DNA from 4 places in the Mesorhizobium sp. M8A.F.Ca.ET.202.01.1.1 genome. Region 4 is predicted to be linked to each of the others. Evidence: riboswitches for the same ligand, from Rfam matches in the RefSeq annotation. Region 4 holds a riboswitch; each other region holds the start of a gene.
What was found. A riboswitch is a leader RNA that binds a small molecule or an ion and turns the genes downstream of it on or off. The one in region 4 is predicted to bind thiamine pyrophosphate.

Region 1: linked by a shared signal. The riboswitch ahead of EN845_RS28875 (YkoF family thiamine/hydroxymethylpyrimidine-binding protein) and the one ahead of thiC (phosphomethylpyrimidine synthase ThiC) in region 4 are both predicted to bind thiamine pyrophosphate.
Region 2: linked by a shared signal. The riboswitch ahead of thiC (phosphomethylpyrimidine synthase ThiC) and the one ahead of thiC (phosphomethylpyrimidine synthase ThiC) in region 4 are both predicted to bind thiamine pyrophosphate.
Region 3: linked by a shared signal. The riboswitch ahead of thiB (thiamine ABC transporter substrate binding subunit) and the one ahead of thiC (phosphomethylpyrimidine synthase ThiC) in region 4 are both predicted to bind thiamine pyrophosphate.

Annotation. Positions count from the first base shown of each region.
Region 1 covers NZ_SRUN01000016.1:110,388-117,719, reverse strand. Annotated here, with positions in the region: gene EN845_RS28895 (glycosyltransferase family 39 protein) at 1-531, shown strand, start outside; gene msrA (peptide-methionine (S)-S-oxide reductase MsrA) at 708-1,226, shown strand; gene EN845_RS28880 (formyltransferase family protein) at 1,796-2,611, shown strand; gene EN845_RS35580 (hypothetical protein) at 2,669-2,926, opposite strand; TPP riboswitch at 2,921-3,034, shown strand; gene EN845_RS28875 (YkoF family thiamine/hydroxymethylpyrimidine-binding protein) at 3,025-3,633, shown strand; gene EN845_RS28870 (ABC transporter permease) at 3,677-4,495, shown strand; gene EN845_RS28865 (ABC transporter ATP-binding protein) at 4,492-5,259, shown strand; gene EN845_RS28860 (ABC transporter substrate-binding protein) at 5,252-6,268, shown strand; gene EN845_RS28855 (isoprenylcysteine carboxylmethyltransferase family protein) at 6,307-7,152, shown strand.
Region 2 covers NZ_SRUN01000017.1:82,815-90,146, reverse strand. Annotated here, with positions in the region: gene EN845_RS29495 (hypothetical protein) at 1-1,697, opposite strand, end outside; gene EN845_RS29490 (metallophosphoesterase) at 1,700-3,037, opposite strand; gene EN845_RS29485 (hypothetical protein) at 3,529-3,792, shown strand; TPP riboswitch at 4,110-4,226, shown strand; gene thiC (phosphomethylpyrimidine synthase ThiC) at 4,330-6,165, shown strand; gene thiO (glycine oxidase ThiO) at 6,162-7,163, shown strand; gene thiS (sulfur carrier protein ThiS) at 7,132-7,329, shown strand; gene EN845_RS29460 (thiazole synthase) at 7,331-7,332, shown strand, end outside.
Region 3 covers NZ_SRUN01000007.1:128,146-135,477, forward strand. Annotated here, with positions in the region: gene EN845_RS17005 (ABC-F family ATP-binding cassette domain-containing protein) at 1-1,755, opposite strand, end outside; gene EN845_RS17010 (thiamine diphosphokinase) at 1,757-2,401, opposite strand; TPP riboswitch at 2,488-2,602, shown strand; gene thiB (thiamine ABC transporter substrate binding subunit) at 2,646-3,644, shown strand; gene thiP (thiamine/thiamine pyrophosphate ABC transporter permease) at 3,869-5,488, shown strand; gene thiQ (thiamine ABC transporter ATP-binding protein) at 5,481-6,257, shown strand; gene EN845_RS17035 (M48 family metalloprotease) at 6,490-7,332, shown strand, end outside.
Region 4 covers NZ_SRUN01000002.1:428,056-435,387, reverse strand. Annotated here, with positions in the region: gene nadA (quinolinate synthase NadA) at 1-964, shown strand, start outside; gene EN845_RS06785 (L-aspartate oxidase) at 961-2,502, shown strand; gene nadC (carboxylating nicotinate-nucleotide diphosphorylase) at 2,502-3,368, shown strand; partial or broken gene EN845_RS36015 (biotin synthase) at 3,517-3,618, shown strand; gene panD (aspartate 1-decarboxylase) at 3,734-4,186, shown strand; TPP riboswitch at 4,295-4,411, shown strand; gene thiC (phosphomethylpyrimidine synthase ThiC) at 4,517-6,352, shown strand; gene thiO (glycine oxidase ThiO) at 6,349-7,332, shown strand, end outside; gene thiS (sulfur carrier protein ThiS) at 7,319-7,332, shown strand, end outside.

The DNA.
Region 1 (7,332 bases), on a different contig from region 4:
CTCGGTCACCGGCTCGGTGCCCCCGAGATGCGAAGGTTGGCGATCTGCGCCTTCATCTGCATCGTGGCCATGTCGGGGGCCTATGCGGCCATCCGCTGGACGGATTGCAATGTGCGCGGGCGGATGGACGCCGTCTGCTGGCCGGCGCGGCCGATCTCGGACGAGGCCGAGGCGGTGTGGCACGCCGCGGTGCCCGGCCGGCTCGACATTGTCGGCGGCGATACCAATCTTGCCATGCTGGCGGGCCTCAACGCCTATGACAAGCCGTCGATCTTCACCGATCTCGATATGCGGTTCGCACCCTGGATCACGAGGCAGCGGTTGCGCGACCATGGCATGCTGATGGTTTGGTCGGGTCCTCACGTGCCGTCGCAGCTGCGGGCATGGTTGGACAACGTTCCGGTCAAGACCGTTCTTTTCAACTGGTCGCGCGAGGCGCCGCCTGTGGCGATCAGTTTTGCGGCCATTCCGCCTGGTATCCGATATCTGCCGGTCGCCGCCAGCAGCCGGACTCGGCATCCGCGCATCTAAGGTTTCCCCGTTCCTTAGGGGGCGCCTTTCACCGGTATAGCCGAATGGCCCGCTCGTCCGACTGGACGAAGCAGGCGACAATGCCCATTTATGGGACTATCCAAATTTGTTGTCGCGCAATTCCCCGGGGAACGCCGCTACAGTTTTCCCGGAATTGCCTTTTGAGGAGACGTTACATGGCGACTTCGAGCGAACGTGCAGTGCTTGCCGGCGGCTGTTTCTGGGGCATGCAGGATCTGATCCGGCGCATGCCGGGCGTCCTCGCCACGCGTGTCGGCTACAGCGGCGGCGACGTGCCGAATGCCACCTATCGCAATCATGGCACGCATGCCGAAGCCATCGAGATCAGCTTCGATCCGGCGAAAATCAGCTTCCGCCAGCTTCTGGAATTCTTCTTCCAGATCCACGATCCGACGACGCGCAACCGCCAGGGCAACGATGTCGGCATGAGCTATCGCTCGGCAATCTACTACACCAGTGAGGAGCAGAAGCGTGTGGCGGAGGACACCATCGCCGATGTCGATGCCTCTGGCCTGTGGCCCGGCAAGGTTGTCACCGAGCTCGCTCCAGCCGGAGCGTTCTGGGAGGCCGAGCCCGAGCACCAGGATTATCTGGAGAAGTATCCGAACGGCTACACCTGCCATTTCGTCAGGCCGGATTGGAAACTGCCGGTTCGTGAAAAGGCCGTTTCATAAGGCTCGCGGATCAGTCTTTGCGGCAGTGGGTTTAAGCGCCCGCCGATTGCCGCGAGGCCATATCAATAGCGGCTGTCAGCCCCGCCCGGCGGTTGACAGTCCGCGGCACTGCTGACCAACTGCGCGGGTTGATTGATTTCAGGGGGAGCATGAGGAAACTCTACGAAAAACCTGTGTTGGTGAAGCGGGAAAGGCTCTCAAGTGTCGCCGCGGCAGGACCGCTTTCTCCCAAACCAGGCTGACGGCTCGGCCGGTCTTTTGGTAGTGACTGGACCGGTTCGTTACGGTGCTCGGATTGCCGGGCGATGTCTTGCCCCGCCGGATCTGAAAAGATGATTTCTTTCGAGCCTGTGGCCGGCGCCCGGCAGCTCAATGCAGTTTTCATCCTGGATGTTTCTGCTTACACCGGGCCTCTGCTTTCCGGCTGGATCGAGGCGGGAAACCGTATTGGCGCGATCATCGTGCCTGGCTTTCAGCGCCCATCCAGAGGCTTCAGCATTGGCAATTTTCGACGCCGGCTGAGGCGCCAGCTTCTGCTCAGGCGCTATCTCGGCAACACGCCGGTAAAGTTGATCGAATTCGGCCGGCCTTACGACTGGGACGAGCTTGGCCGGCAATTGCCTGACGTCGCCGCGGATGTACTGATCTGCTACGCTTTCCCGACCCTGATCCCGCAACAACTGCTCGGCCTCTTTCCCAAGGGCGGGCTTAATTTTCATCCAGCGCTGCTGCCCAACTACCGGGGTCCGCATCCTCTCCATCGCCTGGTCGCGGACGGCCAGCATGCCGTCCATGGCGGCGTGACATTGCACAAGATGTCCGCCAATTTCGATGACGGTGACATCCTCGGACAGGTGCCGTTCTGCGAAGCACACTGGGCAACGCGGCGGGATGTGGCCGACAGCGTGGCGACCGCGATGCGCGCGTTGGTGCGCGAGGTGGCGCCAGCCTATTGCAAGGATTTGGTGTCCGGGACGCGGCAGCCAACCGGTGATTTCGTCTGGGCGCGACTTGAGCGGAACCACATGGCGATTTCATCCGACATGTCGATCGAGCACGTTGCCCGATTGTGGCACGTCCTGGGCGGCAATCCCGGTATCTATCTGGACGTTGCCGGCCGCGAGGTTCGGTTGGCCTTTCAGATCGCGCGACTGGGTCCGCCAACTGGAAAAGGTCCGGTCAGGCGATGGGGGAGGGTGGAGTTCGATCTTGCCAATGGCCGGGTTCGATACCTCACCTATGGCCGCCTGCTCAAACGGCTGATGAAAATGCACACCGCATTCGCACGGCCAAAAGCCGGAAAACCGTGCCCCGAAATAAGAGTGTATGGCAAAGTAGCCAGCGAATCGGCGCCAGAGGTACCGCCGGCCGGTCGTGGCGGATAGTGAAGCCAATGCGCATGGCGGAACTTGCGTCCGCGCTTTTCCTGCTGCGAAAACTACTTACCGCAGTTCTTGTCGTTCACGGTCGGCGCGGTCGCCCTGCCATTGGCATCCGTCCGCGTGCTGGTCGGGCAATTCTGGTCCGCGTTGGAATTTCATGTCGCCCGGCGTGATGGTCGGGCTGTTGGCTGCGCCCGGATCGAGACAAATTTCCGGGCCGCAACACCCGGTTGCGCCTGCGCTGGCGCAATGCTTTTGGCGCAGCTTGCTGAAAAAACAGCTTCCCCAACCGATCGAATGGTGCTTTAACGCCGCCATCCACAGGGGTGCTCCGTACGGTCGGGGCTGAGACGGGGGCGGCAAGCCCACAGACCCTAGAAGCTGATCTGGGTAATACCAGCGGAGCGAGGCGGGCGATGTTTTCAGGCGCACAGGTTTCCCTATATCCCATGGCCGACGATTTTGTCGGCGTCATCCTGGGTGCGCTCGGCGTGCTCGATCCGTATCGCGACAAGCTCAGGATCGAGACCGACGACATCTCGACCTTGCTGGTCGGGCCCCCCGAGGTGCTATTCCCGGCGCTGCGCGACCTTTTCGTGGCTGCGTCTGGCAGCGGTAAGCATTGCGTGCTGTCGGCGACCATTTCGCGTGGTTGCCCAGGTGAGCCGGACGATCCGATCTGCCGCTCCGACACGTTTGGCGGACCTGCCGGGCCACTCGGCCCGCGCAAGCAAGCCGCCATTTCCGCCGTGCGCGGCGCGCCCGCCACTGGGCAGCCAGCGGCGGCGCAGTTCTCGCTCTATGTGATGGGCACGGACGACCATATGGACGAGATCTATGGCTGCATCGATTTCCTGAAGCAGTCTGGCGTCTATGATCGCTCCAAGAATTTCTGCACCAAGCTGCGCGGCGATGCTGGCGCGATCTTCTCGGCGCTCGACGAAGCCTTCTGCCGCTTCGGACCGGGCGCCGGCCACGTAACCCTCGACGTCACGGTTTCGGCCAACAGTCCCACTGCCGTCTGAACCGTTCGCGCCGACGCGCGAACGCCGTCAAGGTCATCCTCTCGTGGCTTCATCGTCATTCAACCCGCGTCAGCTCGCGGGCTTCCTCGCCCAGGCAGCGCCGGCCGTGATATCGATCGGCCTGGTGCTCGTGGCGTGGGAACTCTACGCAAACCATTCCGGCATCAAGCCGACGGTTCTGCCGGCACCCTCGCGCGTCTTCGAACAGGCGATGCTCAATCGTGACGCGCTGCTCGACAACGCCATTCCCACCATCCGCGCCACGCTGATCGGTTTTGCCTGCTCGCTCAGCGCCGCCTTCGCGCTGTCGATGCTGGTCGACTTCTTCCAGCCTTTGCGGCGCGCGCTGTTTCCTGTCTTCATAGTCAGCCAGACCTTGCCGCTGGTCGCCATCGCGCCATTGGTGGTGCTGTGGTTCGGTTTCGGGCTGACGCCCAAGATCATGCTGGTGGCACTGGTCACCTTCTTCCCGATGCTGGTGGCCCTGGTGCAGGGCTACGAGGCTACCGAGGTCGAGATCGGGCAGATGCTGCGCGCCATGGGAGCAGGGCGCTGGCGGGTCTTCATCCTGGCACGGTTGCCTTCGGCGCTGCCTTATTTCTTCGCTGGCCTCAGGATCTCCATCACCTATGCCGTCGTCGGCGCCATCTTCGCCGAATATGCGGGCGCGGCCAAAGGGCTGGGCATCTACATGCTCAACGCCAAAAACAATTTCCGTCCCGACCTGGTGCTCGCCGCCGTCGGCGTCAGCGCCGCCCTTACCCTCGTCCTGTTCGGGCTGACGGTGGTGCTGCAACGACTTGCCATGCCCTGGGAAAGAGCCGCTGGCAGGCAAGCCGCCCGAAAAGGCCCGCAAGCATGAGCCGGCTCGAATTGCGGCATATGCGCAAGGCCTTTGGCGGGCTCGAAGTGCTCGCCGACATTTCGCTGCGCGTGGATGCCGGCGAATTCGTCTCGATCCTTGGGCCTTCGGGTGCCGGCAAGTCGACGCTGTTCCAGCTTCTGACCGGCGCCGAGCATGGCGAGGGTGAGATGTTTTTCGACGGCGCGCCGCTCGACGATCATGGCAGGCATTTCGCCTTCATGCCGCAGCGGGACGCGCTGATGCCGTGGCGGCGCATCCTCGATAACACGACGCTCGGGCTCGAGGTGCAGGGCCTCGGCCGCAAGGCGGCGCGGACGCGTGTCGCGCCGCTGTTTGCCGAGTTTGGGCTTGCCGGCTTCGAGCGGCATTTTCCGGCGCAGCTTTCAGGCGGCATGCGGCAGCGCGCGGCGCTGCTGCGTACTGTCGTGCAGGAACGCGACATGTTGCTGCTCGACGAGCCGTTCGGCGCGCTCGATGCACTGACGCGCGCGGCCATGCAGCGCTGGCTCGAACAGATGTGGCGGCACCATCGATGGACGGCGTTGCTGATCACCCATGACGTGCGCGAAGCCGTGTTCCTGTCAGACCGCATCTATGTGCTGTCGGCCCGGCCTGCCCGTGTCGTGCGCGAGATCCAGGTGCCACTGCCGCGCCCGCGCGATCCGACCAGCGCCGCCACACGGCAGGCCGGGGCACTCGAGGCCGAGATCCTCGACATTCTGCTCAACCTCCAGCCAACCAAAGGACATGACCATGACTGACTTGACGCGAAGGCAGGCTCTGCTGCTCACCCTTGCCGCTAGCGTACCGCTGGCCACCGGATCGAGCCGCTCCTTCGCGGCAACGCAAAAAGTCACTGTCGCGCTGGACTGGACGGTCAACACCAACCACATCGGGCTGTTCGTCGCGCGCGAAAAGGGTTTTTATCGCGAGGCCGGTCTGGAGGTCGATATCGTGCCTTACAGCGACACCGGCGCCGGCACGCTTGTCGCCAACCGCGTCGCCGATTTCGGCATCAGCGGCACCATCAGCCTGTTCACCCAGAAGACCGCCGGCGCCGACTTGAAGGCCGTCTATGCCGTCGTGCAGTCCGAAACTGGTCGGCTGGTGTTCAATGCGGCGCGCAGCGAGATGAAGAGCCCGAAGGATCTGGATGGCCTGACCTATGGCGGTTTCGGCAGCGCCTGGGAAAACGCACTGATCTCGACCATCATCCGGCATGATGGCGGCAAGGGCGATTTCGAGACGGTGACGCTCGGCACTTCCGCCTATGAGGCGCTCGCCAACGGTTCGGTCGACTTCACCCTCGAAGTGTCGACCTGGGAGGGCGTCGAAGCCGAGCTCAAGGGCGTCAAGCAACGCAGCTTCGTCTATGCCGACTATGGCGTTCCCGACGAGCACACGACGCTCATCTCTTCGAGCGAAGCGTTTCTCCAGTCAAATCCCCAACTGGCGTCGTCCTTCATCCAGGCAACGCGGCGCGGCTATCAGTTCGCGGTGGATCATCCAGAGGAAGCCGCGACGCTGCTGATCGCCGCCAACAAGGATGCCCTCACCAATCCGGCGTTGATCCAGACTTCGCTGAAGGCACTGATCGACGGGCACTATCTGCGCGGGCAAGACGGCACTATCGGCATCATGGATCCCGCCAAGATGGAAGCGATCGGCTCCTACCTCCTCGCCGCGGGTATCCTGCATGATGCCGATGGCAAGGTTGTCGCGCAACGTCCGGATTTCGTGGGATATTTCAGCAATGGGTACCTCAGATAGGTGCCGACGCTGAGACTGCGAAAAGGTCGTATCGTCCGATGCTGGAGGCGAGGATGTCGCTAGGTCGCAGCCCGACAAAACCGCGGCTACGGCCTTCACCTTCGACCCGGTTTGATGCCGATCTGATCTTCTCGGTTAACGGCACGGCAATGGTTACGTGCAAAGGTCGCCCCCGAGGGATCATCGGGATGCTTGCCTTGCTAATGTCAAAAAGTGAAGCGCTTTCGCGTGCGCCAGACAAAAGGCTTTTGTCGGCGGCGCGCAAGCACGAGATCATGCTCGACTTGCGCGAAGGCTTCTTTCGCGCCTGTGCGCTGCTGTGCGCGGGGCTGTTCGTCTATCGCGGCGTCTATCAGCTTCTCGAGGATCCGACCCGGCTCAACACCGCGCTGGTGGCGATTTCCGAGATACTCACCTTCACCTGGCTGCTGCTGTCGCGGCGTCCGGTCACGCGTGACTGGAATCTGCTTACCGTCATCGTTTCGGTGACAGCCAGTTTTGGCGTTGCGTTGATCAGTCTCAAGCCAGGCATTGCGCTCATCCCTCTCTACGTCGCCGCGCCGTTACAGATCATCGCATTGTTGTTCGTTATCTGGGGCAAGATCTCGCTGGGGCGCTCTTTTGCGATCCTGCCGGCCAATCGCGGTGTGATGACGGGCGGTGCCTATCGGCTGGTGCGGCATCCGATCTATGCCGGCTACCTCGCCGGCCATGTGCTCTACCTCCTGTCGGCCTTTTCCTTCCACAATCTCGCTGTCTATGCGGTCATCACCTACATGCAGCTGTATCGAATCCTGCGCGAGGAGGCCTTGCTGGCCGCCGAGCCGGAGTATCGCGCTTACATGGAACATGTACACTACCGGCTGTTCTACCGGTTATTCTGAAGGCCAGGCTGTGAGGGTTGGCCAACAGGCTCATCAGCGTCCAGTGGTCGGAGCTGCTCCCCAGGCGAGGGCGCTGTAGCTCGGCGCTCCGGTCGGCGGCAGCAACGGCGCGAATGCCGGGCCGGCGTCAATATCGGAGATTCGGGCGGCATCAACGCCGGGCTCGGCGCCAATGCTGGT
Region 2 (7,332 bases), on a different contig from region 4:
TTTAGATCAACCCTGAAAATGCCTCTCTCTGTCGTTCCTAGAGCATTTTCTTCGGCAAACTCTGTCTGGAGGCGAGCGGTCAGGTAACCCAACGCCCGCACCATGCGCACGCTCTCTTCTTCGTACGGATGTGAAAGCGCCTGAAGTCCATCAAGCTTCCGTTGAGAGGCGGCGTTCACAGCCTGTCTCTGCTGTTCGAGATGAATCTGTAAATCCGAGTTGATGAATTCCACCAGTTTTCGTGGATCACTGGAACTCGGAACACTGCGGCGGAAGATCTCTCCCATTATATCAAGGAAATCGCGTATACAGACGTCGCTCAATGATGTGATGATCTGGTGCCCTACGTACGGGTAGTCATGCAGACGCAGCATCTGGCACGCTTTCAGAAAAGCCCATCCCTGTTTCCGGGCGATCGACCTCTTCAGATTTGAAGCATCCGCCTTGCTCATGGGCCGGCGCTTAATTTCCGGGTTCATGAGCGCGAGCGCCAGCCCTTCGGCATAAGGGCGCGCTTTTCGATCAAGAAGGAATTGCTGCTGATCCGCCGTCCTCAAATTCACGGAGAGGAATTCACGTGCTGCATCAGCAAGTGCCACAAGCTCTTCTCTGCCCTCGGAATGACCCGATATGATAACCCGCTCGATGATGTCATTGACGGAAAGCCGCCCCAGCCGGTTTTTGAGCGAAAACGCGCTGAGCGCATCGTTGCGCTCGAGATCACTCCGCAGATGGTCAGGAAGCGCATAGTACAGCCGAAGCGACGACACGTTCTCGCACAGCGTGGCGAACTCCCTCGGATCGACTGAATCAAGATTCTCGACGTCCCGGTCAGCATTCGAGAGCGACTGGCCGGGTATGATCGTCCGGATCGTGTCGTAGAGGCCGCCGATGTAGGCGAGGACCCATTTCACGTTGCCGCGCGTCTTTCTCACCAAGGTGTTCAGGAACTGCTGTTGGAGCGGTGTCAGTGCTTCACAGTCGTCAATCAGTATCTTGAAGAAGGGCGCCCTGTCACCGGCGAAAGATGGGCCATTTAAAAGTGGAGTGATCGCGGTCGCGACCTTGTTAATGATCGCGCCAGGGTCTGTTGCTCTGAAGCCGGTCGCTCCGGCATCGGCGGCAAAGAAGAACGCGTTGAAGCATTCGTCGACGTACCGGGTTATCCCACCCCGCAGCTCATCGATGCTGAAGAAGTCGAGACGGGCAGGTTGGGGTATGAAGTGCAGCACTTCGCGATGCAGTGCCAGGGCGACGTCCCTATCTTCGGAGGCCCGGTATTTCAAGTGGCCGTCGCGTCTGAGCTGGCCGATGCTCTCGAGCAGGCGTTCGACTATCTTCAGCTCCAGATAGTGAGAGAAGATTACGAATTGCCGCGGGATCACGGCGGCCGTGTCGAAGCGTATCCGCTCCGGAATGAGGTTCAGAACGGCGTTGTCGATTAGGGGCGAGAATGTCTCATTGAGCTGGAAGAAGACGCCATACCAAGCGAGCTTGCCGACTTGGTCCGCGAGACTTTTGTCTTCAAGAATATGGACTGTGGAAAGCGAGCGAAGAATGCTGGTCTTGCCGCTGCCTCTCGTCCCTGCGACGAAGACCGGCTTGGCGGCGGCAGAAATCAACGCCGACTTCTGACTGAACCACAGTATCGGGCGGCTTTCGTACTCGATCCTGTTGGGGCCGAACGGATTCTCCATCGCTATTCGTCCCTTACCTTAATGCGCCAAGCCGAGTTTGCCTTGGTGAGGCCGTCTATCTCGATGAAGCGCGCCGCTTGGAGCATCAGAAGAGAGTCTTCCAGATCTAGCCCGAGCTCGGCGGAGGCAGCAATCTCAGTGATCTCGTCCCAGAAGAGTAACCCATTCCCGCGCCTGGTGGCATGGTCGCGCAGTCGGCGCAGCAGGTCAAACGTGTCGTTGTTCAGAAAGGCCTTGCCGTTGGACATGGTCGAAATAAAGCAATGTTCGCCTTCCATGACCGTCCCGTCGGCGACATTGGTGCGGTAGGGTATAAGTCGGATGCCGACGAGCTCTCCCTGATCGGTCGTGAAGAAGACGAGCTCATTGAAACCTGACTGTATCTCTGGTGCTGAGATGCAGATCAATTTGCCGTCCGGAAACCTTGGATCGTTGACGATCTCGACCGGATCAGCATGTATGTGTCCATGCAGGTAGACGATAGGCTTGTTGCCCTGCAGCAGCTGAGTTCTGACAAATCCGCTGTTGAGCATCTCCGCGTATGGCGTAATGCGCGGAGTCTTTTGTGGCAGCAGATTGTGATGGCCGATCATGATGCCGTAACGCATGTCGGGCTGCTGGAGCAATTCCTGTAGGCCTGCAAGCATCTCACGCGAGATGTATGGCGTGTCCATCTGACCGTAATACTCGTCGTCGGACGCCTCCTTGTCTGGATCGCTGGGAGGTGTCGCGGGCGAATGTCCCGAGATGTCCGGCGAGCCGAGATCTACAGGCTCTGTAGAAGGACTGAGTGCCTCGAGACGATCACGAAGGAACGCGGGAAGGTTTTGAAGCTCCCAACTGCCTATCGCTGTGTTGACGAGGATGAAGTTTGCGCCTGCGGATCCTGTCGGAAGTCTGAAGTGCACGGGTTGGTCCACGGGAACGGTCTGCCAACCCAAGCGGGCGGCTAAACTCGCCATTTCGCTGAATTTCTCAGTCGGTCCAAGTTCGCGCGCGTCATCACGGTTCACATCGTGATTTCCCGGTACGAATATCAACGGAAGCGCCTTTGAACTGCGTCCCTGTGCGCGGCAGAGCAACGTGAAATGCTGGAATGCCGAAGCAATGAAGGTCTTGTCGCCACGGCTCGTGAAATCCCCCATGAAGGCGATCGTATCCAAGGGCTTCGAAGTCGTCAGCCGCCGAAGTTTCGTCAAGACGGCACGCAGCGAAGACGCGCGTAGCTTCTGCGTTATTTTCGGAGCGAACTTGCTATCCTTGGCATCGATGTTGCTAGAGGAAGGATGCCAGTCCGGATAGTGAATATCGCCTACTTGAAGGATTCGCACCCGCCGCATAACTCGCCCCCCTGCCGAGAGCCATAGACTAATCCGTTCGCTTTTGCCAAGCGCGAACGATCATCCGCAGTGTCCTTAACGAGGTAGCCTGCACTTTTCGAGAATTGCCACGGCGGCTATTTTTCGGCTGTGAAGCACACGAGACCCGTGACGTGAGACCCAGTTGCTCAATGCCCAGTTGCTCAATGAGCTTTCTTACGAATAAGGGAGAATTTCCGCGGCCGGACTATCTCTGAGCGAGCGTGCATGACTGCCAACGGAAGGTCTTGCACGCACCCTTGCGATCTTGAGCAATGGTCGCCATGACTTTCTTCTTGCAGGCTTTTGAGTGGCCCAGCCTGCGATCACCAGACCCCACCGATTCTAAAGAGCGTGGCAGATGGGATAGTCGAGGTTGCCCGTGCACAGTCACGCTCAGGGCTTGCGCCGCCCAGAGGACACGCTGAAAAGGCAGATTGGGGCGCAAGCACGCCATTCACGAGAGGTTCGACATGAAGACCATGCAAGAAAAAGACATTCCGGCATTCGTACAAGCAGTTGTGGACGCCGGCTGCAAAATTTGCGCGATTGGCAACTTGGGATACGTCTTTGGCGATGCTGATTTCACGCCAGCGCAACGGAGGGCCGTCGAGCCACAGCTGCGTAGGATTGCTGAAATCTACGGCGAACGCGATCATCTCATGAACGAGATAGCTGTATATCTGCGGTCGATCGGACGCCATGTCGAGGTTGAGCCGAAGACAGGTATTTCCTGATGGCCGTGATCGCGAGAAGCCGTCTTCCAACCTCTGAATCCTAAAGGAGGTGACCCCCAAGGCCGTTCGTCACCTTCGACCAGAATAACCACATCCGTGACCGCCTGAGCTACTTGGTCGATACGCGCACATGGCCAATACAGTTTCTCCATCCTTCACGAAGCGAATGAGGCTTTGGCCATTCAGCCCCGGTCTACGGGGCGTGACTTGTCCCCGATGCATGCGCGAGCTCTCCGCCCGGCTGGCCGCCGGTCGTCGCCACCGGCCGAAGGCGCCCGAATGCGCTTGACAAGATAGCGTCAGCCCGTTCAACCTAAGGCATTCACCAGGGGAGTCCCGGCAAGGGGCTGAGATACTGCTGGCTTTCGCGGCGCAGTGACCCGTTGAACCTGATCCAGTTCATACTGGCGTAGGGACGGTGCAAGCGCTTTGCGGGAGTTTACGCCCGAGGTCCTGTTGCAGCAGGTCTACAGAAGCGTCTTTTCATCCTTCCGGCACAGAACTGGGTCTCCAATGCATGAGCAAAGGAGCCTCACGATGAATGCCCTCACCCCCGCCGTATCGACGGGACCACTGCCCGCCTCGCGGAAAATCCACAAGCCCGGCGTCCTCTACCCGCAGATCAGGGTGCCGATGCGCGAGATTTCCGTCCATCCGACGGCCGGCGAACCGCCCGTCACCGTCTACGATCCGTCCGGCCCCTACACCGATCCATCAGTCGAAACCAGCATCGAAAAAGGCCTTGCCCGGCTTCGCCACGAATGGGTCACGGCGCGTGGCGATGTCGAAGCCTATGACGGCCGCCACGTCCGGCCGGAAGACAATGGATTCGCCACCGGCGAGCGCCTGACACCGGAATTTCCGATACGCAATCGGCCGCTCAAGGCCAAGCAGGGCAAGGCGGTGACCCAACTTGCCTATGCGCGCGCCGGCATCATCACGCCAGAAATGGAGTTCGTAGCCATCCGCGAGAATCTCGGCCGCGAGGTGATGCGCGGCAAGCTGCAACGCGACGGCGAAGCCTTCGGCGCGGCGATCCCAGATTTCGTCACACCCGAATTCGTGCGCGACGAGGTGGCGCGCGGGCGCGCAATCATTCCCGCCAACATCAATCATCCCGAGAGCGAGCCGATGATCATCGGTCGCAATTTTCTGGTCAAGATCAACGCCAACATCGGTAACTCGGCTGTCACATCGTCGATGGCCGAAGAGGTCGAAAAAATGGTCTGGGCTATCCGCTGGGGCGCGGACACGGTGATGGACCTGTCGACCGGCCGCAACATCCACAACATCCGCGACTGGATCGTGCGCAATGCGCCGGTGCCGATCGGTACGGTGCCGCTCTATCAGGCGCTGGAAAAGGTCAACGGCATCGCCGAGGATCTGAACTGGGAGGTCTACCGCGACACGCTGATCGAGCAGGCCGAGCAAGGCGTCGACTATTTCACCATCCACGCCGGCGTGCGGCTGCACTACATCCCGCTGACCGTCGACCGGGTCACGGGCATCGTCTCGCGCGGCGGCTCGATCATGGCCAAATGGTGCCTGCACCATCACCGGGAGAGCTTCCTCTACGAGCATTTCGAGGAGATCTGCGACATCGCCAGAGCCTATGACGTCTCCTTCTCGCTCGGCGACGGCCTTCGTCCCGGTTCAATCGCCGATGCGAACGACGCGGCGCAATTCGCCGAACTGGAAACACTTGGAGAACTCACCAAGATTGCCTGGGCAAAGGACTGCCAGGTGATGATCGAAGGCCCGGGCCATGTCCCCATGCACAAGATCAAGCAGAACATGGACAAGCAGCTCGCAGTGTGCGGTGAGGCGCCGTTCTACACGTTGGGGCCGCTGACGACCGACATCGCGCCGGGCTATGACCACATCACCTCAGGGATAGGTGCCGCCATGATAGGCTGGTTCGGCACCGCAATGCTTTGCTACGTCACGCCGAAAGAGCATCTCGGCCTTCCCGACCGCAACGACGTCAAGATTGGCGTGATCACCTACAAGATAGCCGCCCATGCAGCCGATCTGGCGAAGGGCCATCCGGCAGCGAAAACCAGGGATGATGCCCTTTCGCGCGCGCGCTTCGAGTTCCGCTGGGAGGACCAGTTCAACCTGTCGCTCGACCCCGAAACCGCACGGTCCTTCCACGACCAGACCTTGCCCAAGGAGGCGCACAAGCTGGCACATTTTTGTTCGATGTGCGGGCCGAAATTCTGCTCCATGCGCATTTCCCACGACATCCGTGCCGAGGCCCAGAAGGAAGGCATGGCGGCAATGGCGGCAAAATACCGGGAGGGCGGCGATCTCTACATGCAGGCGGACGAGACTGGCGTACCGGTCGTGCCAGAGGCTCCCAAACCATCATGAGGGTGCTCGTCAAAGGGGCCGGCGTTGCCGGCCTCACCGTCGCTTTCGAACTCGCCGCCCGCGGCGCGACGGTCACCGTCGCCGAGATGCGGCATGGCCTTGGTGGCAACGCGTCGTGGTTCGCCGGCGGCATGCTGGCGCCATGGTGCGAGCGCGAAAGCGCGGAGCAGCCGGTGCTGGATCTCGGACGCGATGCTGCCGACTGGTGGGATGCGGTGCTGTCGGGTCAGGTGACACGGGCCGGGACATTGGTCGTGGCCGCGCCGCGTGATGCCGGTGAGCTTGACCGGTTCGCCAGTCGCACGTCAGGGCATCGGCGCGTCGATGAAAACGAAATTGCGCTCCTGGAACCCGACCTCGCCGGCCGCTTCCGGCGTGGATTGCTCTTCCCCGACGAGGCTCACCTCGACCCACGCCCGGCGATGGCGGCACTTCATGACAAGCTTGCGACCATGGGTGTCAAATTCCACTTCGGCTGCGACGCCCGGCCTGTTTCGGGATTCGCCCGTCAGATAGACTGCATGGGAATGGCAGCGGCCGATGACAGGCTGCGCGGTGTTCGCGGCGAAATGCTGATCCTTCGCACGCCTGATGTCTCGCTGTCGCGGCCGGTCCGTTTGCTTCATCCACGCTTTCCGCTTTATGCCGTGCCGCGCACCGATCACTGTTTCATGATCGGAGCGACGATGATTGAAAGCCAGAGCGCCGGACCGGTGACGGCGCGTTCCATGATGGAGCTGCTGGGCGCCGCCCATGCCCTCCATCCGGCCTTTGGTGAGGCCGAGATCGTTGAAACCGGTGTGGGTGTCCGTCCGGCATTTCCCGACAATTTGCCACGCGTCGAAACAGACGGTGAGATCATCGCGATCAACGGTCTTTATCGTCACGGTTTTCTCCTCGCCCCCGCCATGGCGCGCCAGGCTGCCGACCTGGTTTTCAGTCAAGACAGAACCAAGGAGCATGCTCATGAAACTGATGGTCAACGGCGAGGCGCGTGAGATTGCCGCCACCACGCTGGCCGAGTTGCTTGCCGCGCTCGACTATGAGGGCGATTGGCTCGCCACCGCCGTCAACAGCGACCTCGTGCACAAAGCCAACCGCGCGGAGTTCCAGTTGAGCGACGGCGACCGGATCGAAATCCTCTCGCCCATGCAGGGCGGCTAGCAT
Region 3 (7,332 bases), on a different contig from region 4:
GGTGGCGCGCTCCTTGTCGAGGGCGGCGATGGTCTTCTGGAACGAGGCCGGGTCGCGCTCGTAATAGGCCGGGTCGGAGATGTTGTTTTCCAGCCGCGAGATCGACGCTGTCACGGCCTCGATCTTCTTGGGCAAGGAGTCCAGCGCGAACTTCTGCTTGAACGACAGTTTTTTGGCCGGCCCTTTTGCTACGGCAGGTTCTGCCTTGGTGGTCGGCGCGTCGCCGGCGTCGGCCTTGGCGCGCGCCTTGCGGTCGTCGAGCCGGGTGCCGCCGCGCTGCGCCAGCATGTCGGAATAGCCGCCGGCATATTCAATCCAGCGGCCACCACCGTCCGGCGCGATGACGCTGGTGACGGTGCGGTCGAGGAAATCGCGATCGTGGCTGACCAGGATGACGGTGCCGGCGAACCCGGCGACCAGTTCCTGCAGCAGTTCCAGCGTCTCCATGTCGAGATCGTTGGTCGGCTCATCAAGTACCAGCAGGTTCGCCGGGCGCGCCAGCACGCGCGCCAGGATCAGCCGCGCCCGCTCGCCGCCGGACAGCTCGCGCACCGGCGTGCGCGCCTGCTCCGGCTTGAACAGAAAATCCTTCATGTAGGAGACGACATGGCGCTGCTCGCCATTGATGACCAGGTTCTCGCCGCGCCCGTCGGTGAGATATTGCGCCAGCGTCTCCTGCGGGTCGACCGCCTCGCGCTTCTGGTCGAGCGTGGCGATCTCCAGATTCGTGCCGAGCCGTATCGAACCAGCGTCCGGCGCCAATTCGCCGGTCAGCATCTTCAGAAGCGTCGTCTTGCCGGCGCCGTTCGGTCCGACGAGGCCGACGCGGTCACCGCGCTGGATGCGGGTCGAGAACCCCTTGACGACGGTGAGGTCGCCAAAGCTCTTCTCTATGTTTTTCGCCTCGATCACCAGCTTGCCGGATTCGGCCGCGTCGCTGGCCACCATTGTCGCGGTGCCCTCGGCGCCGCGATGGCCGCGAAAGCGCTGGCGCATGGTCTGCAGTTCGCCGAGACGTCGCATGTTGCGCTTGCGCCGTGCCGTCACGCCGTAGCGCAGCCAGTGCTCCTCGCGCACGATCTGGCGGCCGAGCTTGTGCTGCTCGCGCTCTTCCTCCTCCAGCACGAGGTCGCGCCATTCCTCGAAATGGCCAAAGCCCTTGTCCAACCGGCGGGTCTGGCCACGGTCGAGCCAGACGGTGGCACGCGACACACGCTCGAGGAAGCGGCGGTCGTGCGAGATCACGATGAGCGCCGAGGAAGTCCGGACGAGTTCCTCTTCCAGCCATTCGATCACCGACAGATCAAGATGGTTAGTCGGCTCATCAAGAAGCAGGATGTCGGGCTCCGGCGCCATGACGCGGGCAAGGGCGGCGCGCCTGGCCTCGCCGCCGGACAGGTCTGCCGGCCGCTCCTCGCCTGACAGGCCGAGATGCTCCATCAGATAGCTGGCGCGGTAGGGATCGTCGGCCGGGCCGAGTCCGGCCTCGACATAGGCCCGCACATTGGCAAAGCCGTCCATGTCGGGCATCTGGGGCAGGTAACGCACCGTTGCCGAAGGCTGGCGGAACACCTCGCCGTCCTGCGGTTCGATCAGGCCGGCGGCGATCTTGAGCAGCGTCGACTTGCCGGACCCGTTGCGGCCGACCAGCGCGATCTTGTCGCCGGCCGACGCGGTCAGGGCGGCGCCATCGAGCAGCGGCGTGCCGCCAAAAGTCAGTCTTATCCCGTCGAGATTGAGAAGGGGCGGGGCCATGTCAGCTTTCGGGCAATGGATAGGGATGGGCAAGCAGCAGCGCGCGGCCGTGGCCGAGCGCGATGTCGAGGCGGCCCTTGACCTCGTTGGAAATGGTCAGCGACGATCCGAAAGCCACCTCGACCTTGTCGAGCGGCCATTTGGCGCCGGTGACGGTCAGGCCGGAGAGTTCGGAAAAGCCGAGAATAGAAAATAGCGTGCCGTCGGCATAATCGAAGCTGGCCCTGCCGTTGAGCAAGGGGACACCCTCCTGGGCGCCGCTGGTCAAAAGCACATCCGTTCCGGCCTCGGCCAGCCGCAGGCCAAGCGCCAGATGCAGAAAGGCGTGATCGGCGCGCTTGCCGCCGAAGGCGCCCGCCAGCACAAGGCGGGTCGCTCCACGCTCCAGTGCGGCCGCGATTGCCAGTTCGCCGTCGGTCTTGTCCTTTTCCGTCGGGAAGGTTTGCTGGGGCACGGCGGCGAGATGGGCGGGCAGATCGGCCGGAACCGAATCGAAATCACCGACCCACAATTCCGGCACGAGGCCCAGCATCCGCGCATGACCGATGCCGGCGTCGGCGGCGATCACGCGCGAGCCTTCGACCTGGCGGTCGAGCCGGGGCGTGCGGAGGAGATCGCCGCCAAGCAGGATGGTGAATGTGCTCATATCCCGTCGCCTTACCAGCCCGGCACGGGAAACGGAAGGCGGCAAACTCCCACTTGCGTGTCCCACCCGCCGGGCCTATGTGTCGAAACGCTCTAACGGGGTGCCGGACGCGAATTTCGCGGGCCGGCTGAGAGGCAGTCTCGCCAACCCGCTGAACCTGATCCGGTTTGTACCGGCGGAGGGATTAGACGTTTCGGACAGTCCGACGCCTCAATTCCTTTCAACGCAAACGAAGGAGGCGCCGATGCGCACGTTTTTATATTCTCTCATCGCAGCCACGGCGGTGACGCTGTCCGGGCCGGCCTTGGCCAAGGACAAGCTCACGGTCTACACCTATGAGAGCTTCACCGCCGACTGGGGTCCAGGCCCCGTGGTGAAGAAGGAATTCGAGGCCGAATGCGGCTGCGATGTCGAGTTCGTCTCGGTCGCCGACGGCGTGGCGCTGCTCAACCGCGTCAAGCTGGAAGGCGCTTCGACCAAGGCCGACATCGTGCTCGGCCTCGACACCAATCTCACCGCCGATGCCAAGGCCTCCGGCCTGTTCGCGCCGCATGGCGCGGTGAGCGATGTCAACGTGCCGGGCGGCTGGAGCGACGATACTTTTGTTCCCTTCGACTACGGCTATTTCGCCGTCGTCTACGATACGCAAAAGCTGAAGTCGCCGCCGAAAAGCTTGAAGGAGCTGGTCGAGGGCAGCGCCGACGACAAGATCGTCATCCAGGACCCGCGCACCTCGACGCCCGGTCTCGGCCTGCTGCTCTGGGTGAAGTCGGTCTATGGCGATAAGGCGCCGGAGGCCTGGGCCAAGCTCAAGACCAAGGTGCTGACCGTGACGCCGGGCTGGAGCGAGGCCTATGGCCTGTTCACCAAGGGCGAGGCGCCGATGGTGCTTTCCTACACCACCTCCCCGGCCTACCACATGGTCGCCGAGAACACCGAGCGTTACCAGGCGGCGTCTTTCGAAGAGGGCGAGTATCTGCAGATCGAGGTCGCCGGCATCACCACGACCGGAGCCAAGAACCCGCTGGCGGAAAAATTCATGGCCTTCATGACCGGACCGAAATTCCAGGACGCCATCCCCGAGACCAACTGGATGTTCCCGGCCGGCAAGACCGACAAGCCGCTCAACCCGGCCTTCGACAAACTGGTCAAGCCGACCAAGACCCTGCTGTTCAGTCCGGAGGAGGTCGCGGCCAACCGCAAGACCTGGGTGGATGAATGGCTGGCGGTGATGAGCAAGTAGTTGGCTGTATGATCCGAAGATGAATGCTTTACGGCGCCCCCCTCTGTCCTGCCGGACATCTCCCCCGCTTGGGGGGAGATTGGCTGTCATCGGCGATTTCGCCAATCGCCAACATTGCAGGAATGAGCTGGGCGCCGGAGCTGCTAATCTCCCCCCTCGTGGGGGAGATGTCCGGCAGGACAGAGGGGGGCGCGAAGGAACGCGACGCACGTTAAAGGCCTTTCGTGCAACCCGCGTCTGATCCCCGCATTACCGCCGGCAGCGTAGCGCTGGCGGCGATCGCGCTCTTGATCGGCGGCGCGTTTGCCGGGCTGCTTGTCGAAGGCGCACACGATCTCTCCGGCGCCTGGGTGGCCTTCGACCCTTATCTGTTGCGCGTCGTGCGCTTCACACTCTGGCAGGCGGCCCTGTCAACGCTGCTCTCCGTCGGGCCGGCCCTGTTCGTGGCGCGGGCGCTGTCGCGGCATCCACGGTTCTTCGGCCGCGCCTTCATTCTGCAGCTCTTCGCCGTGCCGTTGGCGCTGCCGGCGATCGTCGCGGCGCTCGGCATTCTGGCGCTTTATGGCCGTGCCGGCTATTTCGCCGGCCTGTTCAACTGGGTTGGCGGCCAGGGCTGGCCGGGCATCTACGGCCTCTCCGGCATTCTCGTCGCCCATGTCTTCTTCAACCTGCCGCTGGCCACCCGCCTGTTCCTCGAGGCGCTGCAGACCATCCCCTCCGACCAGTGGCGGCTGGCGAGCCAGCTCGGCATGGCGGCGCGGCCGGCGTTCCGGTTGATCGAATGGCCAACACTGCGCGCCGCCATGCCCGGCGTCGCCGGGCTCGTCTTCATGCTCTGCATCACATCCTTCACCATCGTGCTGACGCTTGGCGGCGGGCCGGCCGCGACGACGCTCGAAGTCGGCATCTATCAGGCCTTGCGCTTCGATTTCGATCCCGCGAGGGCTGTCGCGCTGACATTGCTGCAGATCGCCTTGACCTTCATCGTGGTGCTGGCGCTGACGCGGCTCGGCGCCAATGTCGTCGGCGACACCAACCTGCCGGTCGCGCCGCGCCGCTATCTCTCCGTCAACGGCACCGAAGCCACACTGAATGCCTTGCTCATCGGATTGGCGCTGCTGGTCGTCGCGGGACCGATGGCGGCGACCGTGATCGCCGGATTGAGCGCCGATCTCGACCGGCTGGCCGGCGAGACCGCTGTCCGGCAGGCGACACTCACCAGCGCCGTGCTCGGCTTCCTTTCGGCGCTGCTTTCGGTGATGCTCTCGTTGGCATTGACAATGGCGCGGCGGGCGCTGGCATCGAACCGCCGCTCCGGCCCAATGACACTGCTCGAACACGCCACCGATACCGGCGCCGGCTTTGTGCTGGTCGTGCCGCCGATCGTCGTCGGCGCCGGTTGGTTCCTTCTGTTGCGCCACGTCGGCGACGTCTTTGCCATCGCCCCGCTCATGGTCGTCACCGTCAACGCTGTCATGGCGATGCCTTTCGCGCTGCGCGCCATCCGCCCCGCCTATGATGCGGCAATCGAGCGCCACGAACGGCTCTGCGCACAGCTCGGCATTTCCGGCTGGGCAAGGCTGAAGCTGGTCGACTGGCCGTCGCTGCGGCGGCCGCTCGCCACCGCCTTCGCCTTCGCCATGGCGCTGTCGCTTGGCGATCTCGGCGTCATCGCCCTGTTCGGCAGTGATTCCGTACAGACCTTGCCCTACCTTCTCCTGGCGCGCATGGGCAGCTACCGCACCCAGGACGCCGCCGGCCTGGCGTTGTTGCTGGGCCTTGTCTGCCTGGTACTGGTGCTGGCAGCGGACCGGCTGGGAAAGGGGATGGCCCGCGATGTCTGACGGTGCGGCTGACGGCAAAGGGGTTCCGGTACGGCTGGACAAGGTCTCGTTCAGTTATGGCGAGGCATTGTTCGCTTTCGATGTCGAGTTCACCGCGACGCAAATCACTGCCATCATGGGGCCAAGCGGTTCGGGAAAGTCGACGCTGCTCAATCTGGTGGCCGGATTCGAGATGCCGAGATCCGGCCGCGTGCTGATCGGCGGGGGCGATGTCCGTGGTGAGCCGCCGGCCGTGCGTCCGGTGTCGATGGTGTTTCAGGAGAACAATCTTTTCGCGCATCTTTCCGTCGAGCAGAATGTCGGGCTCGGCCGTTCGCCATCGTTGCGGCTGACCGATACCGACCACGCCGATATCGCGGGCGCCCTTGCGCGCACCGGTCTTGCCGGCAAGGAGAAGCGGCTGCCGCGCGAACTTTCGGGCGGTGAGCGCCAGCGCGTCGCCCTGGCTCGCGTGCTGGTGCGTGACCGCCCGGTGCTGCTGCTCGACGAACCCTTCGCCTCGCTTGGGCCCGCCTTGCGCGACGACATGCTCGACCTGGTTGCTGGCCTTCATGCCGAGCGTGGCATGACGGTGCTGTTCGTCACGCACCAGCCGCAGGATGCCCGCCGCATCGGCCAGAAGGTGGTGTTTCTGGACAATGGCGCCGTCGCCGCCACAGGCACGGCGGACGATTTCTTTGCCGGGGCTGGTCCGGAGGCGTTCCGGCGCTATATCGGTGCGGGTGCCGGGGATGCCTTATCACGAGATATTGCCCGGAAGCGGACATAATTTACGCTCAAACCGGCCCGAGGCGATGTGGCGCTTGCTTGCCATGACTGGAGTAGTGTGGCTAGGTCCGCTCGATACCGGTCCGGCACTGGCCGTGATTTGCCTACAGCATCTGCTGCCCGGCCCGAGGGGCGCGTGACGGACGCTGTAGCAGTTTGTTTTGCGCATTGCATGATCATGCGCAAGGACCTGAAAGGAAGCCATTCTGGCGATCGGCGTTGACAGGCTACGAATGAACCCGCTGGCGCGCTTCTTGGCGCTGGCTGGCTTTGCCGTGGCGCTGGCGAGCTGCCAGATGTTCACGCCTCCGGAGGTCCAGGAATCCGGCTTCCAGCCATCCGACAAGCCGATCACGGTGGACAATGTCGCCGCCAACAACAAGCTTGCCGAACTCGCCAAGGCGCAGCATCCGCGCATCCTGGCGACCTATGGTGGCGAATATTCCGATCCCAAGCTCGAGCGCATGGTCGCCAAGGTGGTCGGCAATTTGACCGTGGTGTCGGCCAACCCGACCCAGACCTATCGCATCACCATCCTCAATTCGCCCAACGTCAACGCCTTCGCACTGCCGGGCGGCTATCTCTACATAACGCGCGGCCTCCTGGCGCTGGCCAATGATTCGTCCGAGCTCGCCGCTGTCATCGCGCATGAAATGGGACACGTCACCGCCAATCATGGCCTGCAGCGCCAGCAGTTGGAGGCCGAGGAGGGCCTGGCGACCAAGGTCGTCTCGGATGTGCTCGGCGACAGCCCGACCGCCAAGGCAGCACTGATCCGCGGCAAGCTCAGGCTGGCGCAGTTCTCGCGCAACCAGGAACTGGAGGCGGACGCCATCGGCATCAAGTCGATCGGCGAAGCCGGCTACGATCCCTATGCCGCCGGCCGCTTCCTGCAGTCGATGTCGGCCTACACCGATTTCCGCTCGATCAGCGGCGCCACGGACGCCAGCCTCGACTTCCTTGCGACGCACCCCAACACGCCGCAGCGCATCGATCTGGCACAGCGCCACGCCCGCCAGTTCGGCGCGCCAGGCTTCGGCACGCGCGACCGTGATTCCTTCCTCGCCGGCATAGAC
Region 4 (7,332 bases):
TTCCGCGCGCACGGCCGCGCTGTACGACCGCGTGCGGCAAGTCATTCCGTCAATCGAGTGGCCGGCATTCGCCGATGGTATCGAAGCCATCCTCGATCTGAAACGGCGGCGCAATGCCGTTATCCTGGCGCACAACTACCAGACGCCTGAGATCTTCCACTGCGTTGCCGACATCGTCGGCGACAGCCTGGCGCTTGCCCGCAAGGCGATGGCGGTCGAAGCGGATGTCATTGTGCTGGCTGGCGTGCATTTTATGGCCGAAACGGCGAAGCTGCTCAACCCGCAAAAGACGGTGCTCATTCCCGACCTACGGGCAGGCTGTTCGCTGGCGGGCTCCATCACCGCCGAGGACATCCGCCTGCTACGGCTACGCTGTCCCGGCGTGCCTGTCGTCACCTATGTCAACACGTCGGCCGAGGTGAAGGCCGAGTCCGACATCTGCTGCACCTCGGGCAACGCGAAGGCCGTCGTCGAGTCCCTGGGTGTTCCTCGGGTGATCATGTTGCCGGACGAATATCTCGCCCGGAATATAGCCGCCCAGACCGACGTGGAGATCATCGCCTGGTCGGGACATTGCGAGGTGCATGAGCGCTTCACGCCGGCCGACATCAGGGAATTGCGCGAAAGCCATCCGGGCGTGACGGTGCTCGCGCATCCCGAATGTCCGCCCGAAGTGGTGGCCGTAGCCGATTTTTCCGGCTCGACGGCCGCCATGTCCGACTATGTCGGAAGACAAAAGCCAGCGCGGGTCGTGCTGATGACCGAATGTTCGATGAGCGACAACGTTGCGGTGGAGCATCCCGAAGTCGAGTTCATCCGGCCTTGCAACCTCTGCCCGCACATGAAGCGGATAACGCTCGCCAACATCCGTACTGCGCTCGAACAGAACCGCCATGTCGTAACCATCGAATCGGAGATTGCAGGGCGTGCGCGGCTGGCCGTCGAGCGGATGCTGGCGGTATGAGCATGGACGTTCGCGATCTCGCCCGCCGGCCGGTCATCATCGGCGGCGGCATAGCCGGGCTGATGACCGCGCTGCACATGGCGCCTGAGCCGGTGCTGCTCCTGTCGAGATCGCCGCTTGGCGCGGAGGCGTCGAGTGCGTGGGCGCAGGGCGGGCTGGCCGCCAGCCTGGGCGGCGATGATGAACCGGCGCTCCATCTTGCCGACACGCTCGCCGCAGGGGACGGCCTTTGCGATGCGGATACAGCAAGGCGCATCGTGTACGCCGCGCCCGCGGCGATCGAGGATCTGACGCGCCTTGGGGCTCGCTTCGATCGCACATCTGCAGGAGTTCTGCGTCTCGGGCTGGAAGCCGCGCATAGCAGGCGGCGCATCGTTCATGCCGGAGGTGACGGCAGCGGAAGGGAGGTGATGCGCGCCCTGATCGCGGCCGTGCGCTCCACGCCTTCGGTTCTTGTCGTGGAAGGAGTCGAAGCACGCCGGCTGGCCGTCGAGGACGGCAGAATCGCCGGTGTTGTGGCGAGCGGTCCGACAGGTCCGGTGTTCTTTGCCACGGGACGGGCCGTTCTCGCCACGGGCGGCATCGGCGGCCTGTTCCGCGACTCAACCAACCCACTGGGCAGCTGCGGACAGGGTCTGGCGCTTGCGGCGCGCGCGGGTGCCGTCCTTGCCGATCTGGAGTTCATTCAGTTCCACCCGACCGCGCTTGACGGGCCCGGCCGTCCGATGCCGCTCATCAGCGAGGCGGTTCGCGGAGAAGGTGCAACAATCGTCGACGAAACAGGGCGGCGCTTCCTCGATGGCCTGCTCGGGGCGGAACTCGCACCGCGCGACATCGTCGCGCGCGCCGTCTGGCGACATCTTGCCGACGGCCATCGCGTCTTCCTCGACGTCCGCGAGAAGCCAGGCACGATGTTCGCGCAGCAATTTCTGACAATCGCATCAGCCTGCGGCAAGGCCGGCATCGATCCGGCGCGAGACCTCATTCCCATCCGGCCGGCCCAGCATTACCACATGGGTGGTGTCGCCGTGGATCTGGCCGGGCGAACATCGGTTCCTGGACTTTGGGCATGCGGCGAAGTCGCGTCGACCGGGCTGCACGGCGCCAACCGGCTCGCCAGCAACTCGCTGACCGAGGCCGTCGTTTGCGCGCGCTGGGTTGCCGAAAGCGTCGCTGGTGCACCGGACGGCGGTGGGAAGCCAGCGATGGCAGCTAACCTGCCCGCGCCGGATCCGAGGCCTGTGCGCCCTCTCCTGTCACATGCCCTTGGCGTCACGCGGGATGGCGAAGGTTTGAAAGAGGCTGCGCGCGCCTTGTTGCTGCTGTTGCATCGGCACGACACAGCGTCCGATCCCGCCGCCGTAGGGCTGATGATCGCGGTTGCCGCCTTGCTGCGCCGCGAAAGCCGTGGCGCTCACTACCGGAACGACTTTCCCCATCAAGCGGCCGTCGCCCGCCGCTCCGAAATCAGGCTCGACGCGGCCATGTTTGCGGCGCGGGAACTCGGCAACTCTCCAATGCTCGAAAGCGTCGCTTGATGAACCTATCCCCCCTTCCAACGATCATGCTCGAGCCTCTGGTGCGGGCAGCTCTGCTCGAGGACCTTGGCAAGGCCGGTGATTTGACCACTGATGCCATCGTACCGAAGGACCATCATGCGACAACGGTGCTGACTGCGCGCGAGGCCGGAACTATAGCCGGTCTCGACCTGGCGATGCTCGCTTTCAGGTTGATCGACCAGGATGTCGAGATGACAGTGGAGCGAGCGGACGGCAGCAACATCGCGCAAGGTGAGACCATCGCATCGGTCAGCGGTCCGGCCCGGGCCATACTCACCGCGGAACGGACGGCGCTCAATTTTCTGTGCCATCTGAGCGGTATCGCCACCGCGACGGCATTGATCGTCGCGGCGGTCCGCGGCCACGGCGCAAGAATCGTCTGCACGCGCAAGACGACGCCTGGATTGCGAGCGGTCGAAAAATATGCCGTGCGCGCCGGTGGCGGCTCCAATCATCGTTTCGGTCTCGACGACGCCATCCTGATTAAGGACAACCACATCGCCATCGCTGGCGGAATTCGCATGGCAATCGAGCGCGCGCGATGCAGCGTCGGCCACCTAGTCAAGATCGAAGTCGAGGTCGATACGCTAGCCCAGTTAGAAGAGGCTATGGCCCTCGCCCCAGACGCCGTCCTGCTCGACAACATGTCTGTCGACGAATTGCGCCAAGCAGTGGCGATGGTTGCCGGCCAGGCGATTACCGAGGCGTCGGGCAGGATAACGCCGGCGACGGCTCCAGCCGTCTCCGCGACCGGTGTCGACCTGATCTCCATCGGCTGGTTGACCCACAGCGCGCCAATCCTCGATATCGGGCTCGACTCCGCGAAATTTGTCCGTCGGGCCTGACAATCGGCGGTCGACCGGACGCTTTTTCGACCCAGCCCGCCAAGTTCAAAGGTGCCTAGGTCGCCCAATGCAAGGGGAACAGGATGGAAATGCACGCAGCGATTTCGGAAAAACCATGCGTGAAGCTCAATCCTTCGACGGCCACCGGATGTGGACCGTGGAAGCTGCTCGGGCGCTGCATGACGCGCCTTTCAACGACCTGCTGTTTCAAGCGCAAACCGTTCACCGCCGGAATTTCGATCCCAACAGGCGGCGGCGGGCGCTGGTCTCAGCGGCGGCGCCCTCGTCGTCGGAATCTAGCGGGGTAACCCGGCCACCCAGAGGATGGCGGGACGATTCATCCATGATGATAGGAAACAGGACCATTGCGAAAACTAGTCGCTGGCAAGCTGCACGGCATCTACGTCACCGAAGCGAACCTCAACTACCATGGATCGATAACGCTGGACCCTGACCACTGCGAAGCAGCCGGGATCCTGCCGATGGAATTTGTGGAGATTTGGAACAAGAATTCCGGTGCGCGGATTTCGACCTATGTCATTTTCGGCGAGCGCGGCTCACGATGCTGCATCCTCAATGGTGCGGCTGCCCGCACCTGCCAGCCAGACGACCAGATCATTGTTTGCAACTCCATATACCTGGACGAAGCGAATATCACCTCGTTGAAGCCGCGGATCATCACCTTCGACCAGGACAATCACATACTCGATCGCCTGAGCTACTCCGTCGATCTTGACGCACATGGGCGTTACAGTTTCTCGATCCTTGACGAGGCGAATGAGCCTTTGGCCATTCCTGCGCTGGTCTCCGGCGCGTGACTTCCTCTCGAGATTTGCCCGTGCTTTGCGCGGGGTTTCATTAGTCGCCGATCACCGCCGCAGGTGGAAATGCGCTTGACAAAGCAGTGTCGGCTCGGTCAATTCGAAAACATTCACCAGGGGAGTCCCGGCAAGGGGCTGAGATACTGCTGGCTATCGCGGCGCAGTGACCCGTTGAACCTGATCCAGTTCATACTGGCGTAGGGACGGTGCAAGCGCTTTGCGGGAGTTTACGCCCGAAGACCTGTTTTCAAGCAGGTCGACCAAAGCGTCTTTTCATCCTTCCGGCACAGAACTGGGTCTCCAATGCATGAGCAAAGGAGCCTCAAGATGAATGCCCTAACCCCAGCCGTCTCAACGGGACCGCTGCCTGCCTCACGGAAAATCCACAAGCCCGGCGTCCTCCATCCGCACATCAAAGTGCCGATGCGCGAAATCTCCGTCCATCCGACAGCGGGCGAGCCGCCCATCACCGTCTACGATCCGTCCGGCCCCTATACCGACCAGACTGTCGAAACCAGCATCGAAAAGGGCCTCGCCCGGCCTCGCCACGAATGGATCACGGCGCGGGGCGATGTCGAAGCCTATGACGGCCGCCATGTGCGGCCGGAAGACAATGGCTTCGTCACGGGTGAGCGCCTGACGCCGGAATTTCCCATTCGCAACCGGCCGCTAAGGGCCAGGGCCGGCAAGGCGGTGACACAGCTTGCCTATGCGCGCGCCGGCATCATCACGCCCGAGATGGAGTTCGTCGCCATCCGCGAAAACCTCGGCCGGGAAATCGCCCGCGGCAAGCTGCAACGCGACGGTGAAAGCTTCGGCGCGGCTATTCCCGATTTCGTCACGCCGGAATTCGTACGCGACGAGGTGGCGCACGGGCGGGCGATCATTCCAGCCAACATCAACCACCCAGAGAGCGAACCGATGATCATCGGGCGCAATTTCCTCGTCAAGATCAACGCCAATATCGGCAATTCCGCTGTCACTTCCTCGATGGCCGAAGAGGTCGAAAAAATGGTCTGGGCGATCCGCTGGGGCGCCGATACGGTGATGGACCTGTCGACCGGCCGCAACATCCACAACATTCGCGACTGGATCCTGCGCAATTCACCGGTGCCGATCGGCACGGTGCCGCTTTACCAGGCGCTCGAGAAGGTCGGCGGCATCGCCGAGGACCTGACCTGGGAGGTGTACCGCGACACGCTGATCGAGCAGGCCGAACAAGGCGTCGACTATTTCACCATCCATGCCGGTGTGCGGCTGCATTACATCCCGCTGACCGTCGACCGGGTCACGGGCATCGTCTCGCGCGGTGGCTCGATCATGGCCAAATGGTGCCTGCACCATCACCGGGAAAGCTTCCTCTATGAGCATTTCGAGGAGATCTGCGACATCTGCCGCGCCTATGACGTATCCTTCTCGCTCGGCGACGGCCTTCGTCCGGGCTCGATCGCCGATGCCAATGATGCGGCGCAATTCGCCGAGCTGGAAACGCTCGGCGAATTGACGCAGATCGCCTGGGCCAAGGATTGCCAGGTGATGATCGAAGGTCCCGGCCATGTGCCGATGCACAAGATCAAGGAGAATATGGACAAGCAGCTCGCTGTCTGCGGCGAGGCGCCCTTCTATACGCTTGGACCACTGACGACCGACATTGCGCCGGGCTATGACCATATCACCTCAGGCATTGGTGCTGCCATGATCGGCTGGTTCGGCACCGCCATGCTCTGCTATGTCACGCCCAAGGAGCATCTCGGCCTTCCCGATCGCAACGACGTCAAGATTGGCGTGATCACCTACAAAATCGCCGCCCATGCCGCCGATCTGGCGAAGGGCCATCCGGCAGCGAAAGTCAGGGATGATGCCCTTTCCCGCGCGCGCTTCGAGTTCCGCTGGGAAGACCAGTTCAACCTGTCGCTCGACCCCGAAACCGCGCGGTCCTTCCACGACCAGACCTTGCCCAAGGAGGCGCACAAGCTGGCGCATTTCTGCTCGATGTGCGGGCCGAAATTCTGCTCCATGCGTATCTCCCACGACATCCGCGCCGAAGCCCAGAAGGAAGGCATGGCGGCGATGGCGGCGAAATACCGCGAGGGCGGCGATCTCTACATGCCGGCTGACGAGACCGGCGTAGCGCTCATGCCAGAGGCGCCGGAGCCATCATGAGGGTGTTGGTCAAAGGGGCCGGCGTCGCCGGCCTCACCGCCGCCTTCGAACTCGCCGCCCGCGGCGCGACGGTCACAGTCGCTGAGATCCGGCAGACCCTTGGCGGCAATGCCTCGTGGTTCGCCGGCGGCATGCTGGCGCCATGGTGCGAGCGTGAAAGCGCCGAGCAGCCGGTGCTGGATCTCGGACGCGTCGCCGCCGACTGGTGGGATGCGGCACTGCCGGATCAGGTGACACGGGCCGGAACACTGGTCGTGGCCATGCCGCGAGATGCCGGTGAGCTTGACCGGTTCGCCAGTCGCACGTGGGGGCATCGGCGTGTCGACGGAGATGAAATCGCGTTCCTGGAGCCCGACCTTGCCGGCCGCTTTCGCCGCGGGCTGCTGTTCCCCGACGAAGCCCATCTCGACCCGCGCCGGGCGATGGCGGCACTCCATGACAGGTTGTCGGCCATGGGTGTCGAATTCCAGTTCGATGTCGATATCAGGCGGATTTCCGGTTTCGATCGTTGGATCGACTGCACGGGAATGGCAGCAGCCGATGACAGGCTGCGCGGCGTTCGCGGCGAAATGCTGATCCTGCGCGCGCCTGATATCTCGCTGTCTCGCCCGGTCAGGCTGCTGCATCCGCGCTTTCCACTCTATGCGGTGCCGCGCGCCGACCACCGTTTCATGATCGGCGCGACAATGGTTGAAAGCCAGTCCGCCGGTCCGGTGACGGCACGTTCGATGATGGAGCTGCTGAGTGCCGCCTATGCCCTCCACCCGGCCTTTGGCGAGGCCGAGATCGTCGAAACCGGTGTCGGCGTTCGTCCGGCCTTTGCCGACAATCTGCCGCGGGTCGAAACGAACGGCGGGATCATCGCGATCAACGGGCTTTATCGACACGGTTTTCTCCTCGCCCCCGCCATGGCGCGCCAGGCCGCCGACCTGGTTTTCAGCCAGGACAGAACCAAGGAGCTTGCTCATGAAACTGACCGT